4 regions of the Paeniglutamicibacter sp. ORCA_105 genome follow, and region 3 is predicted to be linked to each of the others. Evidence: riboswitches for the same ligand, from Rfam matches in the RefSeq annotation. Region 3 holds a riboswitch; each other region holds the start of a gene.

Region 1 (4,565 bases), on a different contig from region 3:
CTCTTTGAGCGCCTCGGGCGACTGGGCTGGGGCAAATGGCAAATCATTTGCGCCAGTGCCGTGCTTCGGGGCAGCTACCACCTGTACCAAGGCATTGGCCCCTTCATCGGGAACATCGCCATGGGTGTGGTTTTCGGCTACGTGTATTCCAGGAAGGGCAGGGTCATGCCGCTGGTCATCGCCCACGCGTTCCTGGACGTTGCGGGATTCGTCGGTTATGCGCTGGTGGGTACAGCAATCGGGTTGGGTTCCTAAAGCACGGTTTGATCACTTTTCGCCGATGACTTTTGGTTTCCGGCCGGATCGATAGGCTCGAGGAAATCAGGCCCACCGGCATCCCTCGCGCCCCGCTTGGTGTGGCGCCGAAACCGTCGGCGGAGCAGACCAGGAATTAAGCAGTGCGGGGGTGTCCGGATCACCTCCGGACACCCCCGCATTGCTAGTGCTTCCCATGACTGCTTTGTTACAGCGTGATGGGACCCGTGGGAGTCTCAAAGGTCACCGAAAGGATTCCCGGCGTCCCGTTCGGCGCCTGCCAATCGACAACAACGTCGCCAACGGGCAACTGCTCGGGTTGTCCGAGCCAGTCGGCGACACGTTCGCTGGAGCCGGCGATGCAGATTGAGGAAATTTTCCCCACAGGATCCAGGGCCTTCGAGGGGTGCAGATCCTCGGTGCCCTCATCCCAGCGAAGCATGTAGGGAACCTGCGGGTCCGCAATCAGGCCGTTGATGCCGATCTGGCGCCAGGTCAGTTCCCGTCCATCGGGGAATTTCCGGTTTCCCGGTACCGAGCCGCGGCCCAGGCGTGCCTCGGCTGGAGCCAAGTCGTCAACAGCGACGCACCACCCCATCCAGCCACCCCCGAGTTCGGAGCGGGCGCGAACGGCCTGGCCAAACGGCGCCTTGTCAGACGACGGGTGGTTGAGTACTTCGACAACTTCCAGGTACTGGTTGTTCTTCAGCGGGAAGATGACATTGCGCGTACCAAAACGTGGGTGCACACCGCCCTTTACTGATTCGAGTCCAAGAACCGCGCCGATCCGAGCGGCAGTTGCCGCGAGACCGTCGGGTCCACAAGCGTAAGTTACATGGTCCAACCTCATCATGTGCCCATCATGGCACTTTGTGATCTGGCTCTCGACTTAGGTTCACCTAACTTGCGTTTCAGTTGGTTGTTTTAAACGTCTGCGGCTAGTGCGATTGCCGTCAACTTGTCACAATTTGAGATGTGGTTGCGAACATGTGAAGCCCTGGGCCAGACTTATTGACAAGGTCATGAGTTTCAGCAGAAAGCCCCGGCTTGCTGAACGGCAACCCTCCGCCGCGGTGGGGTGCCCCGGGTGAAGACCAGGCCCCACGTCAAAATGACGTGGGACAAGCGCGGGAATGCCCCCAGCCAGGACACGGCCACCGCCGGAGTCGGCTTCGGGCATACCCCTAGAATCCTTGAAGGGGAAGAGATGTCTAACAACTGGTCCTTTGAAACCCGCCAGATCCACGTGGGGCAGGAGCCCGACTCCGCAACCGGTGCCCGAGCACTGCCCATCTACCAGACGTCGTCATTCGTGTTCCCGAGCGCCGAAAGTGCCGCTGCACGTTTTGCGCTGGCCGAGCTCGAACCGATCTACACGCGTATCGGCAATCCCACGCAGGACGCCGTCGAGCAGCGCATCGCCAGCCTCGAAGGAGGAGTTGGCGCACTGCTGTTGGCCTCGGGACAAGCTGCCACCACGTATTCGATCCTGAACCTTGCCGAGGCCGGCGACCACATCGTGGCCAGCCCGAGCCTCTACGGCGGAACCCAAAACCTGTTCAAGCACTCGCTGCGCAAGCTGGGCATCGAAGTCACCTTTGTTTCGGACCCGGATGACCTGGAAGGCTGGCGATCAGCCGTCCAGCCCAACACCAAGGCGTTCTTCGGCGAAGTGGTTTCCAACCCGCGCCAGGACGTGCTGGACATCGAAGCGGTTTCCGCCATTGCGCATGAGGCAGGTGTGCCGTTGATCGTTGACAACACCTTGGCCACGCCGTTCCTGATTCGCCCGATCGAGTGGGGAGCCGACATCGTGGTCCACTCCGCCACCAAGTACCTGGGTGGACACGGAACGGCAATCGCCGGTGTCATCGTTGACTCGGGCAATTTCGACTTTGCCGCCGACCCGCAGAAGTACCCCGGCTTCAACACCCCCGACGAGTCGTACAACGGCATGGTCTTCGCCCGGGACCTCGGCGTCAACGGTGCACTAGGTGCCAACCTTGCCTACGTCCTCAAGGCACGCGTGCAACTGCTGCGCGACCTCGGGTCGGCAGTTTCCCCGTTCAATGCATTCCTGATTGCCCAGGGGCTGGAAACGCTGTCGCTGCGCATGGAGCGCCACGTCTCCAACGCCGTGGAAGTTGCACAATGGCTGGAGGCACAACCACAGGTGCAGCGCGTCCACTACGCGGGGATCGAATCCAGCGCGTGGTTCGAGCGCGGGCGCAAGTATGGCCCCAAGGGCATTGGCGCCATTGTTTCGTTCGAGATTTCCGGCGGGAGCGAGGCGGGCCAGGGCTTCGTCGACGCGCTGACGCTTCACTCCCATGTCGCCAACCTCGGCGACGTGCGTTCGCTGGTTATCCACCCGGCGTCGACGACCCACGCGCAGCTCACCGAGGAGGAGCAGGTTGCCGCAGGCGTGTCCCCGGGACTTGTCCGCTTGAGCGTCGGCATTGAGAATATTGCCGACATCATCGCCGACCTGAAGGTTGGCTTCGAATCAGTGGCCGCGTCGGCCGATGTTGAATTTCAGGGTACCCGGTGAGTGTGGAGACAAACGTGGTCCTTTATGACGCAGAAACGGCAGCGGCGTTGGACTACGCCCCCGACGGCATCCTGCAGCACCTGCACACCGGTGCCTATACGTTTGAGACCGGTGCGACGCTGCCGGAAATCGTACTGGGATACGAGACCTGGGGCACGCTGAATGCCGATGCCTCCAACGCCGTCCTCATCGCCCATGCACTGACAGGGGATAGCCATGTCGCCCGTGGCGCCTCGACGGAACCCGGCTGGTGGGACGGCTTTGTGGGACCGGGCAAAACGGTGGACACCGATAAATACTTCGTGGTTGCAGCCAACATGGTCGGCGGTTGCTCCGGCAGCACCGGCCCGGCCAGCCTTGACCCGGACGGGGTCCCCTGGGGATCACGGTTCCCGTTCACGACCATCAAGGATTCGGTGCGGCTGGAGGCACGCCTGGCCGACGAGCTGGGGATCACTGCGTGGCACACGGTGCTGGGTGGATCCATGGGCGGTGCCCGTGCCCTGGAATGGGCCGTCGAATTCCCCGAACGCGTCAGGAACTGCGTGGTGGTGGCGGCTGCGGCCGAGTCCTCGGCCGAGCAGATCGCCTTCGCACAGGCGCAGACCGCCGCCATCAGGTTGGACCCGGAGTTCGCCGGCGGCGATTACTACGCCAACGAGCTCATTCCGTCGGCCGGGTTGGGGATTGCCCGGCGGATTGCCCACATCACCTACCGGACAGCGACGGAACTTGACGTTCGGTTCGGGCGGACGCCGCAGGGCGACGAACTGCCCGTCTCAAGCCCCGGTCTCGACCGCGGTCGATACCAGGTGGAAAGCTACCTGGACCATCAGGCAGGCAAGTTGGTGGGACGCTTCGACGCCAACAGCTATTTGGTGCTGACCGAGGCCCTCATGAGCCATGACATTGCCAGGGGGCACGAGTCCATCGAGGCCGCCCTTGCGCGACTGGCAGAGGTAAATGTCCTGGTGGCCGCCGTGGATTCGGACCGTCTGTATTGGCCCGAGCAGTCGGAGCGACTTGCCGCGTTGCTGCCGAATCCCTGCAAGGTCCAGTACATCACCTCGCCGATTGGCCACGATGGCTTCCTCACCGACATCGAGCAACTTGGCGATGCCCTGGGCGAGCGCGTATTCGTGCGGGAATCCGGCATTCAGGCCGACGCCGGATAGCTCAAGGGGCATGGTCCGGTTGGGAGATGCAATTCAGGCTGTGTGCGGATCCTGGTCGGTAAAGAACTTCAGGCGCGCCTGCGAATTTTCATCTAGCAGGGTACTACCGTGGCAACACGCGGATCCTGTCGCCCGGACGCTCAGATCGCGGGACCGTTGCCGAGGGACGCGTTGGGCGGCTGCTCGGTGAAGGGGGTGGCGAGCGGTCGTTTCGGCAGGACGCCGTCACCGGAGGACTGGTGGCGGAGGCGGCGAAGTACCCATGGCGCCAGGTGCGTGCGCGCCCAGATCAGGTCGTCGCGGCGGGCATCGCGCCAGTTCTTGATTTCGGCTTCGGACGGTTCGAGCTGTTTCAGCTGGTGCGGGACGTTCAGTGCATCCAAGGCCATTGCCGCGATGGTGTGGTGGCCCAGGGGCGAGAAATGCAATCGGTCATCCGCCCACATGCGCGGTTGGTGCAACTCGCGCAGCGACCACATGTCCGCCACCACCGCATCGTAGCGGGCCGCGATCGTGCGCACGTTTTCGTTGTAAATGGCGACCTTGCCCCGGATTCCGCCCAATACCGGGGTGTCTCGGATATC
Region 2 (4,565 bases), on a different contig from region 3:
AAATCGCGCACCAAGAACAGCAGCGACTACCTCGTGGCCGGCAGGCGGCTCGGCCCGTTCCTGTACACCGGCACGATGGCGGCCGTGGTCCTGGGCGGGGCCTCCACCGTCGGCGGCGTCGGCCTGGGCTACAAGTTCGGGATCTCCGGCATGTGGCTTGTCGTGGCCATCGGCGCCGGCGTCATCCTGCTCTCGCTGCTCTTCGCCCCCACCCTGCAGCGCCTGAAGATCTTCACCGTCTCGCAGATGCTCACCCTGCGCTACGGCAGCAAGTCCGCGACGAACACCTCGGGCATCGTCATGCTCGCCTACACGCTGATGCTCTGCGCCACCTCCACCAGCGCCTATGCGACGATCTTCGTGGTCCTCTTCGGCTGGGAACGCTGGATGGCCATCGCCATCGGCGGGGTCATCGTGGTCGTCTACTCCACCATTGGCGGCATGTGGTCGATCACCCTGGCCGACCAGGTCCAGTTCGTCATCAAGACCGTGGGCATCTTCTTCCTGATGCTGCCCTTCGCGCTGAACGCCGCCGGCGGCATGTCCGGGATCCGCGAACGCGTCGGGACGGAGTTCTTCAGCTTCACCGGCATCGGCGTCCAGACGATCATCACCTACTTCGTGGTCTACACCCTGGGCCTGCTCATCGGCCAGGACATCTGGCAGCGCGTGTTCACCGCCAAGACGCCGAAGGTGGCCCGCTGGGGCGGAACCACCGCCGGCATCTACTGCGTGCTCTACGGGGCAGCCGGCGCCATCATCGGCATGGCCGCCAAGGTCGCCTTGCCGGAGATCATTGGCGCTGACACCAACAAGGACGTGGTCTACGCGGAGGTCGCCACGCAGCTGCTGCCCGTCGCCATCGGCGGACTGGTACTGGCGGCCGCGGTCGCAGCCATGATGTCCACCGCCTCCGGCGCGCTGATTGCCGCCGCAACCGTGGCCCGCACCGACGTCACCCCGTTCGTGGCCAGCTGGTTCGGCAGGAACGTGAAGGTGAACACCAACGAAAACCCGGAGCACGATGTGCGCGCCAACCGCATCTGGGTGCTGCTGCTGGGCATTGTCTCGATCGTGCTGGCCATCATGGTCTCCGACGTGGTCGCGGCACTGACCATTGCCTACGACATCCTCGTGGGCGGCCTGCTGGTGGCCATCATCGGCGGGCTGGTCTGGAAGCGCGGGAACGGGCTGGGGGCCGCCGCCTCCATGGCCGCCGGAACCATCGTCACCTTGGGCACCATGATCGTCCTGGAAATCAAGGCCGAACAGCGCTTCGACGGCATCTACGCCAACGAGCCAATCTACTTCGGATTGATCGCCTCGGCACTGACCTTCGTCGTGGTCTCCCTGATCACGCGACCCACCTCCGCGGCGGTCATCACCCGCTGGAACGCCCGGGTCGCCGGCCAGGCGGAAGCCGAAGGCGCGGAACTCAACGAGGTCGCCGGCCGTTAGCAGCGGAACCCGCCCCGGAAAATCCAGGGTGAGGGAGCCCGTCCTCGCGCACCAATCGCGGCGACGGGTTCCCTTTTTGCCGATACTCCCCCCTTCCCAGCCACGCCCCGGCACTCCTAGGCTGGGCCGCATGGATAATCTCAAGGACCACCTCACCACGTACCTGGACAGCACGCGCGAAGCCATGCTCTGGAAGGTCGAGGGCCTCAGCGAGCAGGAAATGACCCGCCCCATGGTCGGGACGGGCACCAACCTCCTGGGCCTGATCCAGCATCTGGCCACCGTCGAGTACGGCTACTTTGTCGAATGCCTCGGGTTCACGGTCGACGATGAACGCCACGACGCGCTGATGGCCGATCCGGAAGTCAGCGCCGACATGTGGGTGCCCGCCGATATCCCCTGCTCCGAGATCCTCGATTTTTACCGCCGCGCCATCGCCGCAGCAAACCACAACATCGCAGCCCTCCCCCTGGATGCACCGGCCACGGTTTCCTGGTGGGTGCCGGAGAAACGCGACACCACGCTCGGGCGCCTGCTGCTGCACATGAACGTGGAGACCGCACGCCATGCGGGCCATGCCGACATCGTGCGGGAGCTCATCGACGGTTCCACCGGGATGCGCCGGGACAACACCAACATTCCTCCCTACGACCCCGCTGCCTGGACGCAATTGCACGCAAATATCCTGCGGGCCTCCGAATCGCGGTAAAGTGGTTCCAGCTTCACGAGATGCGGCGCCAAGCTCCGACTGGCCGCGCACCAACCCCAGGTTCATGGGTGGTTCGGATGAAGAAGCGGCCGCGGACCACTTGGTCCCGGCAAGAGCTGACGAAAGGCTTTCGCCCCCACATGGCACCTTCCATCCCCGTTCTGCCCCTGCTCGATGTCCACCGCTCAGTTGTCGAGCTGCGCCTGTCGGGTTCCTGGCACAGCTACCACGTTGCCGACGCACCTGCACTGGCCGCGGCCCTGGCCAATGCCGTCGGCTCGCCGCGCTTCGACGCCCTCGCGAGGGAGCTGTCGGTGTGCATCCCCCGGGCCGGAAAGCCCGGCGGACAAGCGTTGTTTTTTAGTCTCAACGAATTTTCACTTGTCCTGCCAACGGCTACACTCGTGGGTTGAAGGGGAGTAGTTCCCAGACCCGCCGGCACGGCGGGACAGCGGTGCGTCGACATACTGGTTACAGCGTTGTAACCCGGCAATCCACCCGGGGCCACGGGCAATCCAGCCCGGCCCGGGCGAACGAGACCTTCGGTCCACACATTGGTGGCCCGAGGCTCAACGTACCCAAAAAGAAATCCTGCTGGGCCTCCCCATCGCATGGCCTCCCGAGGCCGTGAACGCCCACATGAGGATGAGAGCATGACGCAACAAGCGCCGACCCCCACTCACGCCCAGATCAAGCGCTGGCGCCAGTACCTGGCCGACGAAATCGCCGAGGGCGCGGTCTACCGCGAACTGGCCAACAAGCGCCAGGGTGAGGAACGCGCAGTCCTGCTGGGACTGGCAGCCGCCGAAACCCGACACGAGGAACACTGGCGTTCGCTGCTGGGCGAGAACGCCGACAAGCGTACCCGGCCCTCGATCCGGCGCACCATGCTCCGCTTCCTGGCCCGGCACTTCGGCTCGGTCTTCGTCCTGGCCCTGGCCCAGCGCGCCGAGGGCAACTCCCCCTATGCCGCAGACACCGATGCCAGCCGCCAGATGGCCGCCGACGAACTCGTCCACGAGGAGGTCGTGCGCGGTCTGGCCACCCGCGGCCGCAACCGGCTTTCGGGCAACTTCCGGGCGGCGGTCTTCGGCGCCAACGACGGCCTGGTGTCCAACCTGGCCCTGGTCATGGGCATCGGCGCCACGGGCGTGGCAACGTCCTTCGTGCTCTTCTCCGGCATTGCCGGGCTGCTGGCCGGCGCCCTGTCGATGGCCGCGGGCGAATACGTCTCGGTGCGTTCCCAGCGCGAGCTGCTCTCGGCTTCCAAGCCCACGGAGGTGACGCTGGCCGCGGCGCCGGACCTCGATCTGGATGCCAACGAGCTGGTATTGGTCTACAAGGCCCGCGGCATGAGTGACGAGGACGCAGCGCACCGGGCCGCCGAACGCATGGGCATCTACTCCTGCGATTGCAACCCCTCCACGTCGCTCCGGTCCGAGCTCACGGTTGCCGCCGATAGCCGGGAACACGAGGAAATCGGCTCCGCCATGGGTGCGGCTTCCGCGTCCTTCTGCTTCTTTGCCTCCGGGGCGGTCATCCCGATCCTGCCGTTCATTTTCGGCATGGGCGGCACCCCCGCGATCCTGCTCTCCGCCGTGCTGGTGGGCATCGCCCTGCTGGCCACCGGCGGCGTGGTCGGCTTGCTTTCCGGCGCATCCCCGGCCAAGCGCGGACTGCGCCAGCTGGCGATCGGCCTGGGCGCCGCAGCGGTCACCTACGTCCTCGGCCTGCTCTTCGGCAGCTCCGTGGCTTAGCGGCACCACTGCAGGGACACCGGCACGTGCCGCACTTCGAGGGATCGGGGATTCGGCGGCATGCTTTCCTCGCTGTGCACGAACGGGATGGCACTCGCCGGGAACGTAGGCGTCCACGATGTTACTAGAACATATTTTCTCATATTCATGTAAATATATTCCAATTATCGGTGACTGGTTCTAAAATTGAAGTATGGCAACGACGTCATCGAGCGGTACCCCTTCTGACGGCACCGCCGGTGGTGCCGTCAGGGACCTGGGCTACGATGCGCTACTGAACGACGGGGCGGACATGGACGCACTGGTTGCCGAACACTTGGCCCGCACCGGCACCGACGGGATCCTGTCCCTGGCCGCCGCGGTGAACGGAGCGCCGGTACTGACAGGAACCCATGAGGCGGTGACCGCCGTCGGCGCACTGGAAACCTTGAAATGCGCCGCCACGGCGAAGCAGGCCGACCACAGCGTCGCCTACCAGGACTCCTTGGTCGCTGATCGACAGCGCGCCGGGGTCAGGGAGAAGAACCCTTCTTGGGGCTCCAGCGGAGACGTTGCCCTGATGCTGCATTTGTCCCCGAAAAGCGGAACCAAACGCACCAACGACTTCCGGCTACTTGCCGAAGACCTGCCACACTGCCACC
Region 3 (4,565 bases):
GACCGATGTTGAAGCTGGCCGGTGAATCCATCGCCACGGCCGCCGGCGGCTCAGTGCCCGAGCGAATCACCCTGGAATGCCGGGACATGCTTGCGCCCCCGGGGGACCTGCGGTACGAAACAATTCTCGGTCTGGGGCTGCTGCACCTGGTCCCGGATGTCACCGCCACCGTCCGGGCGCTGGGCAGGCAACTCGAAGATCACGGGAAGTTGTTCCTGGCCTCATTGGTCAGGGGCCCGGCCCGGTCCAACGCCTATCTTGCGCTGCTGAAGGCGCACGGAGACATTGCCAGGATCAGATCCGGGACCGAGCTCTTCGACGAAGTCAGGGCCAGCGGTCTGGGATCCGTCACGCTGGCCCGTCACGGGGCGATGGCCTATGTGAAGATTTCGCGGTAGCCGGTTAGGCGTCGCAGATCTCCTTGATCTGTGCGATGCACGGCTCGTTCTGCAGGCTGGTGGTGTCGCCCAGGGCGCTGCGCTCAAAGAGCTGGGTCAGCAGCCTGCGCATGATCTTGCCCGAGCGGGTCTTGGGCACATCGGGAACGAAGACGATCTCGCGCGGCTTGGCGATGGGACCGATCTGGGTTGCCACGTGGTTGCGAAGCTCCGCAATGAGGGCCTGTTGCTTTGCCAGCGCTTCGCCGGCCAGGTCCGTTCCCACCACCGACTTGTCGAACGGCACCACGAACGCGGTGGCCGCGTGGCCGGTCTTGGCATCGCTGGTGGGGCAAACCCCGGCCTCGACGACTGCCGGGTGCGTGACAAGCGCCGATTCGATTTCGATGGTGGAGAGCCGGTGTCCGGAAATGTTGATGACATCGTCCGTGCGGCCCAGGATCCAGATGTCCCCGTCATCATCGAAGCGCGCCCCGTCACCGGCCAGGAACCAGCCCTGCTGCGCGTACTTCTCCCAGTAGGAGGTGTAGTAGCGCTCGGGGTTGCCCCAGACGGTGCGGGCCATGGATGGCCCGGTCTTGGTCAGCACGATGTAGCCCTGCAGGTTCTTCTCCACCGTTTGCGCCGCATCGTCGACGATGTCCACGGCTACGCCGGGCAGCGCGCGGGTGCCGCAGCCGGGCTTGAACGCGGTGTCGTCCTGGCGCGGGGACAGGATCGTGGCACCGGTCTCGGACTGCCACCAGGTGTCGACCATGGGGATGCCGGCGGCGGTGTCGCGTCCGACCTGGCTGCGCAGCCAGCGCCACGCCTCCGGGTTCACGGCTTCGCCGACGGTTCCTGCCAACCGGATCGAGGACAGGTCGTAGTCCTCGGGGATTCCCTCGGGGAACCAGCCCATCAGCGAGCGCACCAACGTGGGCGCGGTGTAGTAGCTGGTCACGCCGTAGCGGGCGATGATTTCGAAGTGGCGGCCCGGGTGCGGGGCATTGGGCACGCCCTCGTAGATCACCTGGGTGACGCCGTTGGACAGCGGCCCGTAGATCTCATAGGTGTGCGCGGTGACCCAGGCCAGGTCGGCGGTGCACCAGTGGACGTCTCCGTCGCGCTTGGCCGGATCCGGGTTCGAGAAGAGGAACTCGTGGCTCCACGAGGCCTGGGTCAGGTAGCCGCCGGTGGTGTGGACCAGGCCCTTGGGCTGGCCGGTGGTGCCGGAGGTGTACATGATGAACAAGGGCGTTTCGGCGTCGAAGGCCTCGGGGGTGTGTTCGGTGCTCGCGGTGTCGACCGTCTCGTGCCACCACACGTCCCTGCCCTGCACCCAATTGATGTCGGTGTGCCCGATGCGGTTGATGACCAGGACGTGCTCGATCGAGTTTTCGCCGGAGACGGCCTCGTCGGCGTGCGCCTTGACCGGGACCGATGTGCCGCGGCGGAACTGGCCGTCCGTGGTGACCAGGAGCTTGGCGGCGGTGTCCTCGACGCGGAACTTCAGGGCTTCGGCGGAGAAGCCGCCGAAGACCAGCGAGTGCACCGCGCCGATGCGCGCGCAGGCCAGGGTGATGACGATGGTTTCCACCAACACCGGCAGGTAGATGACGACGCGGTCGCCCTTGGTGATGCCCAGGGCGACCAGCGCATTGGCGGCCTGGGAAACACGGTCCTGCAGGTCCTTGTAGGTGACGGTGGTGGTGTCGCCTGGCTCGCCCTCGAAGTGCAGGGCCACCTTGTCGCCGCGACCGGCTTCCACATGGCGGTCCACGCAGTTGTACGCGGCGTTGAGCTTGCCGCCCTCGAACCAGTGCAACTCGGGGCCACGCCGGGCAGCCTGGTCGACACCCGTGCTGCTGTGGACGGTGTGCCATTGCTCGGACCAGCTCAGGCGCCGCGCCGCGGCGTCCCAGAAGGTCAGGCGTTCGGCTTCGCTCCACGAGGATTCCTCGGCAACGGCAGGGAGCTCGGGCAAAAGGGTTTCAGGCATTTTGTTCTCCATCGGTTCTGGCGTTAGCACTTCACCCGCGGGAGGTGGTTGCTGCGGCGTCATGGAGCCAGATCTCTCGGCCGCTCGGGATGGGTAGTTTCATTCATCAAACTCGATGGCGTGTCACGGGAGCAAACCAGCCGTAATGTGACGGAACGTTCGACGGATAGCTTTTCCCGGATTGCCGCTCGAACAATCTTCGATAATCATGAGAATGTTCGAATCCATGAGGGTGGGGAACCGACTACTCAGGGTCGCACGATTCCATGGGAATTTCCGGATGGCGCCACATTGTCCCGCTAACGCCCCAATGTTTGCATGGCCGGCGCGGGTTGCCGGAGGGCCCGCGGCACCGCGGCGGGGTATCGAATGAATGGTCCGAAGAATGACAGGCCTCCGAGGTTTCCCGAGGCCTTGGCGCCGTCGTGGATGACCGTCCGGCCGGTGATGTGGGCTTCAATTGTGACGAACCGGGTTGTCACTGCTTCGCCGGGGCGTGTAGAAATGTGTCCAACAACCATCCAGAGCGGCCGAGAGATCTGGCTCCATGACGCCGCAGCAACCCCTTCCCCTTAATTGGGCGGTAGGTGCTCACGCCAGGACCGATGGAGAGAATTCATGGCTATCGATTCATTTGCACAAGCGCACGCCGTCGAGGCGGACCCGAACATCTTTGGTGCCGTCAACCTCGACGCCTTCACCGGCGACACCCCCGCCCGACACCTGCTCAAACTCACGCCGGGCGTTCCACTGAACAGTCACTATGACGAGTTGGCCGCGATCTTCCGCCCGGTCTTCGCCAAGATCGCAGCCGGGGCCAGCGAGCGCGATGCCAACCGGACCCTCCCCTTTGAACCTGTCGGTTGGCTGAACCGGGTGCGATTCGGGGCCCTGCGCATCCCGGTGGCAGCAGGTGGCTATGGGGCAAGCGTGTCCGACTTGTTCCGCCTCTTGATCGAACTCGCCGAGGCGGATTCCCAGGTGGCGCACCTGTGGCGCTCACACATCGGCTTCGTCGAATCCGTGCTGTTGCTTGAGGACGATGCCTTGCGGCACCGCTGGATCGAGCGCATTGTTGCCGGCCAGATCGTCGGCAACGCCTACACCGAGCGCGGCGGGAACAGGTTGGGCACGCTCAACACGACCATTGCCAAGCAGGGCGAACGCTGGATCCTCAATGGCGAGAAATACTATTGCACCGGCACGATCTACGCCGATTGGGTCGCGGTCGCCGTGGCGCATCCGGCCCGCGCCGGCCGCCAAATAGCGGTGGTCTCCACGCAGCATTCCGGGGTCAAGATCTTTGACGACTGGGACGGATTTGGGCAGCAGCTCACCGGCACCGGCTCGACCACGTTCGAGAACGTCCCGGTGGACACGATCCTGCCCGACGAGCAGCAGGTCAACGACCCGGAATCCGCCATCTTCCAGCTGGTGCTCCTGGGGGTCCAAGCCGGAATCACGCGCGCGGTTCTCAATGACGTGCGCTCGTCGGTCCAGGCCCGCACGCGAAGCTTCAGCACCGGAACGGGCGTTCCGGTGCGCGAGGAACCCCAGGTGCTCCAATTGGTCGGCGAGATCTCGGGCACCGCGTTCGCCGTCGACTCCATCGTCCTGGCCGCCGTGGCGGAGATCGAGATCGCGCTTGCCGATGCCTCGCTGAGCCCGGCAGAGCGGTTTGCGGTGTGTGAACTCGCCGCGGATCGGGCCCAGGCAGTCGTCCAGCCGCTGGTTCTCTCGGCGGCGACCAAGCTCTTTGACGGACTGGGCGCCTCGGCAACCGCCAAGGGCTGCAACCTGGACCGGCACTGGCGCAACGCCCGCACCGTTGCCACCCACAACCCGGCGATCTACAAGTCGCGCATCATCGGCGACTACGAGGTCAACGGGACGGCGCCCCAGCAGCTGAACGCCATCGGCGACGTGGGCGCAACACCGGCAACCGGCCTCCCCTGAAACCGCCAACCGCCACCGAACCAATGACTTGATCCGCGCACCATCGGATCCGCAAACTCCCAACACCTCGCGAAGGACAAACATGAGCCAGACACCCGCCCCCCGCCACATCCGTTTCAACGCCTTCGACATGAACTGCGTGGGACACCAGTCCCCGGGCCTGTGGAAGCACCCCAAGGACCAGTCCGCCCGTTACAAGGACCTGTCCTACTGGACCGACCTGGCCAAGA
Region 4 (4,565 bases), on a different contig from region 3:
CGGCGGCATTTGGCGCGGATCTCCATCAGCGACATGTTCGGCGAATCGTCGATGAACAGCGGAGCGTCGTTGAGCCTGCCCATCGTGGTGGCGATCTTCGACCATTCTTCGTCCTGGATCGTACCCTTACGCAGGTTCTGCAGCGCGATGCTCGCCTCGGCCGACAGCAGGCGCATGGCGATTTCGTTGCGTCCCATTTCCAGGGAGAAGAAAACGGAGGTCATGTTGTTCTTAATGGACGCTGACCTGGCAAAATCCAGTGCGAAGGTCGACTTGCCCACCGCGGGACGTGCAGCAATAACGATCATCTGGCCGCCGTGCAGTCCCTGGGTCAACTCGTCGAGTTCGAAGATTCCGGTGGGTACACCGATTACGCCCTCGCCTCGGCTGCCGGCGGATTCGATTTCATCGACGGTGCCCTCGATGATGTCGCGTAGCGGGACATAGTCTTCGGCAGTCCGGCGTTCGGCGACCTTGTAGACCTCGGCCTGGGCCTCGTTCACGATGGCGTCGACTTCGCCGTCCTGCGAGTATCCGAGCTGCACGATCTTGGTACCGGCATCAACCAGGCGGCGCAGGACCGCACGTTCGCGAACGATCTCGGCATAGAAGCCGGCGTTGGCAGCGGTGGGCACTGACTGGATGAGCGTGTGCAGGTAGGCCGGACCGCCAATCCGGGTGATCTCGCCGCGCTTGGTCAAAAGGTCCGAGACCGTAACGGCGTCGGCCGGCTCACCGCGGCCGTAGAGGTCGATGATGGCCTCGTAGATGGCCTCGTGCGCCGGGCGATAGAAGTCCAGTCCCCGCAGCACCTCCACGCAGTCCGCGATGGCATCCTTGGACAGCATCATGCCGCCCAGTACGCTTTGCTCGGCTACGAGGTCCTGCGGCGGGGTGCGTCCATAGTCCGATCCATGTGAATCGGAGCTGGTTTCGGTGCTGGCTAGCGACACGGGTTTTTCCCTTCAAGCTGCGCGGGTTCCCAAGTTTTCCGCATCATTACCTATTCAGTGTCTCAAGGAGCACGGACGATTCGTTAGGTTCAAACTCACACGTGCCGTAGGGCACCGCGAACCTGTGGAAATAGGTGGGGAACACTGTCACCATAGACCTGTTTTCCCACAAACCCAACACGGTTATCCACAGGCCGTGTGGATAACCTGTGAACCTTGCGGCGTGTTGTGTGCACAGTCTGGGGAGAACATTGTGGATTACATCAATTTTCTATCCACAACAATACTTTGACTAGGCATTATGCAGATTAACCCCTGTGGATACAAAGTATTTATCCACATCCTCCACACGCGGAAAAGTCGGTTATACACACAAAAACCCCGGGATTCCGGGCTTGGATTGGCCACCATTTCATAGTTACCCACAAGCTATCCACAGACACGCCGGAACTTCCCGCGGATCTGGGGATAGCGGGGATTGATGGAGATCACCAACGACTGACATACTGGGCCGCATGAGCGCCAACAAGACCGCCCCGACAGCCGTTGACCCGGCTCAATTCATATCGGCAGTGTCACATCCGACCAGGCGCGCGGATGCCGAGGTCTTGCTCCGGATGATGGAAGAGGTCAGCGGAGAGCCCGCGGTTATGTGGGGCCCAACAATCGTTGGGTTCGGAAGCTACCACTACAAGTACGAATCGGGGCGCGAAGGGGATGCCAGCGCCATCGGTTTCTCCCCGAGGTCGGCGAACCTTGCCCTCTACGGGCTGACCATTGCACCGACCGCCGGCCCTCTATTGGAGAAATTGGGCAAGTGCAGACGCGGGGCATCGTGCCTCTATGTGAACAAGCTTGCCGACGTCGACTTGGACGTACTCACCCGGCTTGCCCGTGACGGCTACCGGTACATGACTGGCGTGGTGCACCACCCGTCTTAGGAAAACGTGTTGGCAAAGGCAAAGGGCTCAGTCCCCGTGGCGTCGAATCATGGATTCGGTACCACGGAGGCTGAGCCCTCGCATTTCAGGTTCCCTAGGAGACCAGCTGTTCGGCATCCAGGCGACGGAATGCCGAACCGTGGAACACCAGCGGCGAGTGGGCGTTGTCGTGCGTCTGGTGGCCGTGCACGCGTAGCAGCACCACATGGTGGTCGCCTGCAGGAACCTCTTGCTCGACGGAGCAATCGAGCCACAGGGTGGCGTCATGCAGGAACAGTGCACCCTCATCGGTCGAATCAAGACGTAGCCCGGCGAACCTGTCCCCCGACTTTGAGGCGATCTGCCGGCACACGCCCTCGTTCTTTTCGCTGAGCACTGAAACCCCGATTCGCCCGCTGGTGCGCACCAGCGGCCAGGTCTTCGAGGTGTTCTGGACAGCGAACATCACCAGAGGCGGATCCATGGAGACGCCAACCGTAAAGGACGAGGCAATGATTCCCTGCGGTTGCCCGTCAACGATGGCGCAGAGTGCGGCAATGCCGGATGGATGCTGGGCAAAGACGTTGCGCAGGGTATCGGGGGTGAGGTCAGAGGTGAGTGTCATGGTGCTCAATCCTTCGGCTTCGGCCCACCATCGCGGTGCGTGCAACACACGCGCCAACCAACGAGGTGTGCGGTACTTGCCTCCGGGGTTCCGGTAGGCCGAATCATCACCTGGAGCACCCCACTACCGTGAGAGGGTTGCCGGCCAACGGGCCAGGGCCTTACGTTGACACTCTTGATTCTTCACTAACGTTAGAAGAGATAATTACGTCTCGTCAAAGTTTGTTTCGACATACGAAGTCACGAAGCGTAAGAATCGAAGATTGTGCGATCATTTGCCTCGTAGGTGCCAAAGTTGCCCGACACGCCCGCATTCGTTCCCGAACGCGTGGACGACAGCTGTTTGGCCGAAGAAGACGATGACATGGCCCGGAATTGTGGTTGGCGTCCGCGTCACAAACGCCGTGGCCGGCACCTCTTCCGCCTACGAGACGTCCGAAACTCCCGTATAAGTCGCATAGAAGGCATCGCCGGTGCGTTCGTAGACCAGGATGGCAAGCCCGCCCGGGGTGCTCGTGGCGTTGGAGAGCCGAAGTCCGGCGGGTGCGCCTCCCTCCGGGAAGAGTCGCCTTCCATGGCCGAGGACCACGGGCGCCACCACCAGTCGCAGCTCGTCAATCAACCCCTCGCCGAGCAATGAAGCGGCAAGCCTGGCGCTCCCATGGATCTGCAGCTCCCTGCCGGGGCGCGCCTTGAGGTCGGCAACCCGGGCCGCCACGTCACCGGAGAGGATGGTTGTTGGATCCCAGGTTCCCTCGCGAAGCGTTTGCGAGGCCACGTACTTGGGCAGGGAGTTCATGAGCTCCGTGAAGGGGTCGTCCGGGTCGGTGATTTGCGGCCAGTCCCTGGCGAATGCCTCATAGGTGCGGCGGCCAAGCAGCAGCCCGTCCGCTTCGCCGAGCCATTGCGCGGCCTGTTCGATGAAGGCCTCGTCCATGTGCGGGACGAACCATCCGCCCTGGGTGAATCCATCGGTGGTGTCTTCCTCAGGAGACCCGGGGCCTTGCGACACCCCGTCGAGACTCACAAACTCCGTTAATGTCAGCTTCATGACCGCGCCTTCTCACTCGTTTGGCTGCCCGTTCCCGGGATTCGAAGTGGCAGTCGATCCCGGAGGGCACTGCCCCATTTGGCCAAGCTACTCGACGGCAACGCGCGACGCCAGACCCCGCTGCACCACCGAAGGCCTTAAACCACTGTGGACCCCGCCGAGGGCGGGGTCCATAGTGGTTTGCCGTCACACAAGACGGCGGGTGCACAAGGAATTACTTCTTTGCGGCAACAACCTGCAGTGAAACGGTTGCGGAGACATCGGTGTGCAGACGCACAGTCGCGGTGTAGTTACCCGTCGACTTGATGTGGTCGTTGATCTCGATGTTGCGCTTGTCGATCGCGCCAACGCCGGCGGCTGCAACAGCCTTGGCGATGTCGTCGGTCTTCACGGTGCCGAAGAGGCGACCGGTAGCGCCGGCCTTGACAGTCAGCTTGACCGGCTTGGCGGAAAGCGAAGCGGCAAGTGCCTTGGCGTCTTCCAGGGAAGCAACGGCGCGAGCAGCACGGGCGGCCTTGATCGACTCAACCTGCTTCTCACCGCCCTTGGTCCAGGTGATGCCAAAGGCGCGCGGGAGAAGGTAGTTACGTGCGTAACCGTCCTTCACCTCAACGATGTCGCCTGCGGCACCGAGGCCGGTAACTTCGTGGGTCAGAATGAGCTTTGCCATGTTGGTATACCTTCCTTAGCCGCGGCCAGCGCCGGAGTAAGGCAGCAAGGCCACTTCACGCGCGTTCTTGATGGCCTGTGCGATCTTGCGCTGTTCCTGTACGGAAACACCGGTAACGCGACGGGCACGGATCTTTCCGCGATCGGAAATGAACTTGCGCAGCAATGCTACGTCCTTGTAGTCGATGACAGTGATGTCAGCGGCCTTCAAGGGGTTGGACTTTGGTTTGGGCTTACGGAGTTCAGCCTTAGCCATCGTGGAGCTCCTTTATCAGGTGGAGCCCGCAGAATTTTCTGCGGGATGGTGAATAATTTTGTTTAGAAGGGTGGTTCGTCGGAACCCGGGTT

Evidence for each region. Region 3 has a riboswitch for S-adenosylmethionine ahead of acs (acetate--CoA ligase). Riboswitches for the same ligand answer to the same signal wherever they lie in the genome.
Region 1: another riboswitch for S-adenosylmethionine. It lies ahead of ACIPUB_RS09425 (bifunctional o-acetylhomoserine/o-acetylserine sulfhydrylase); the one in region 3 lies ahead of acs (acetate--CoA ligase).
Region 2: another riboswitch for S-adenosylmethionine. It lies ahead of ACIPUB_RS10615 (hypothetical protein); the one in region 3 lies ahead of acs (acetate--CoA ligase).
Region 4: another riboswitch for S-adenosylmethionine. It lies ahead of ACIPUB_RS03055 (flavin reductase family protein); the one in region 3 lies ahead of acs (acetate--CoA ligase).

Annotation. Positions count from the first base shown of each region.
Region 1 is NZ_JBIXLM010000015.1:33,584-38,148, reverse strand. It holds gene ACIPUB_RS09435 (CPBP family intramembrane glutamic endopeptidase) at 1-255, shown strand, start outside; gene ACIPUB_RS09430 (VOC family protein) at 464-1,108, opposite strand; SAM riboswitch class IV at 1,274-1,389, shown strand; gene ACIPUB_RS09425 (bifunctional o-acetylhomoserine/o-acetylserine sulfhydrylase) at 1,463-2,806, shown strand; gene ACIPUB_RS09420 (homoserine O-acetyltransferase) at 2,809-3,981, shown strand; gene ACIPUB_RS09415 (SGNH/GDSL hydrolase family protein) at 4,122-4,565, opposite strand, start outside.
Region 2 is NZ_JBIXLM010000018.1:17,327-21,891, forward strand. It holds gene ACIPUB_RS10605 (sodium:solute symporter) at 1-1,458, shown strand, start outside; gene ACIPUB_RS10610 (DinB family protein) at 1,589-2,167, shown strand; SAM riboswitch class IV at 2,179-2,289, shown strand; gene ACIPUB_RS10615 (hypothetical protein) at 2,308-2,580, shown strand; gene ACIPUB_RS10620 (VIT1/CCC1 transporter family protein) at 2,821-3,924, shown strand; gene ACIPUB_RS10625 (DUF222 domain-containing protein) at 4,118-4,565, shown strand, end outside.
Region 3 is NZ_JBIXLM010000005.1:152,156-156,720, reverse strand. It holds gene ACIPUB_RS04210 (hypothetical protein) at 1-398, shown strand, start outside; gene acs (acetate--CoA ligase) at 403-2,379, opposite strand; SAM riboswitch class I at 2,385-2,475, opposite strand; SAM riboswitch class I at 2,894-2,991, shown strand; gene ACIPUB_RS04200 (acyl-CoA dehydrogenase family protein) at 2,998-4,335, shown strand; gene ACIPUB_RS04195 (LLM class flavin-dependent oxidoreductase) at 4,418-4,565, shown strand, end outside.
Region 4 is NZ_JBIXLM010000004.1:58,813-63,377, reverse strand. It holds gene dnaB (replicative DNA helicase) at 1-953, opposite strand, end outside; gene ACIPUB_RS03060 (DUF1801 domain-containing protein) at 1,469-1,894, shown strand; gene ACIPUB_RS03055 (flavin reductase family protein) at 1,989-2,498, opposite strand; SAM riboswitch class IV at 2,566-2,678, opposite strand; gene ACIPUB_RS03050 (dihydrofolate reductase family protein) at 2,922-3,548, opposite strand; gene rplI (50S ribosomal protein L9) at 3,763-4,218, opposite strand; gene rpsR (30S ribosomal protein S18) at 4,234-4,473, opposite strand; gene ACIPUB_RS03035 (single-stranded DNA-binding protein) at 4,536-4,565, opposite strand, start outside.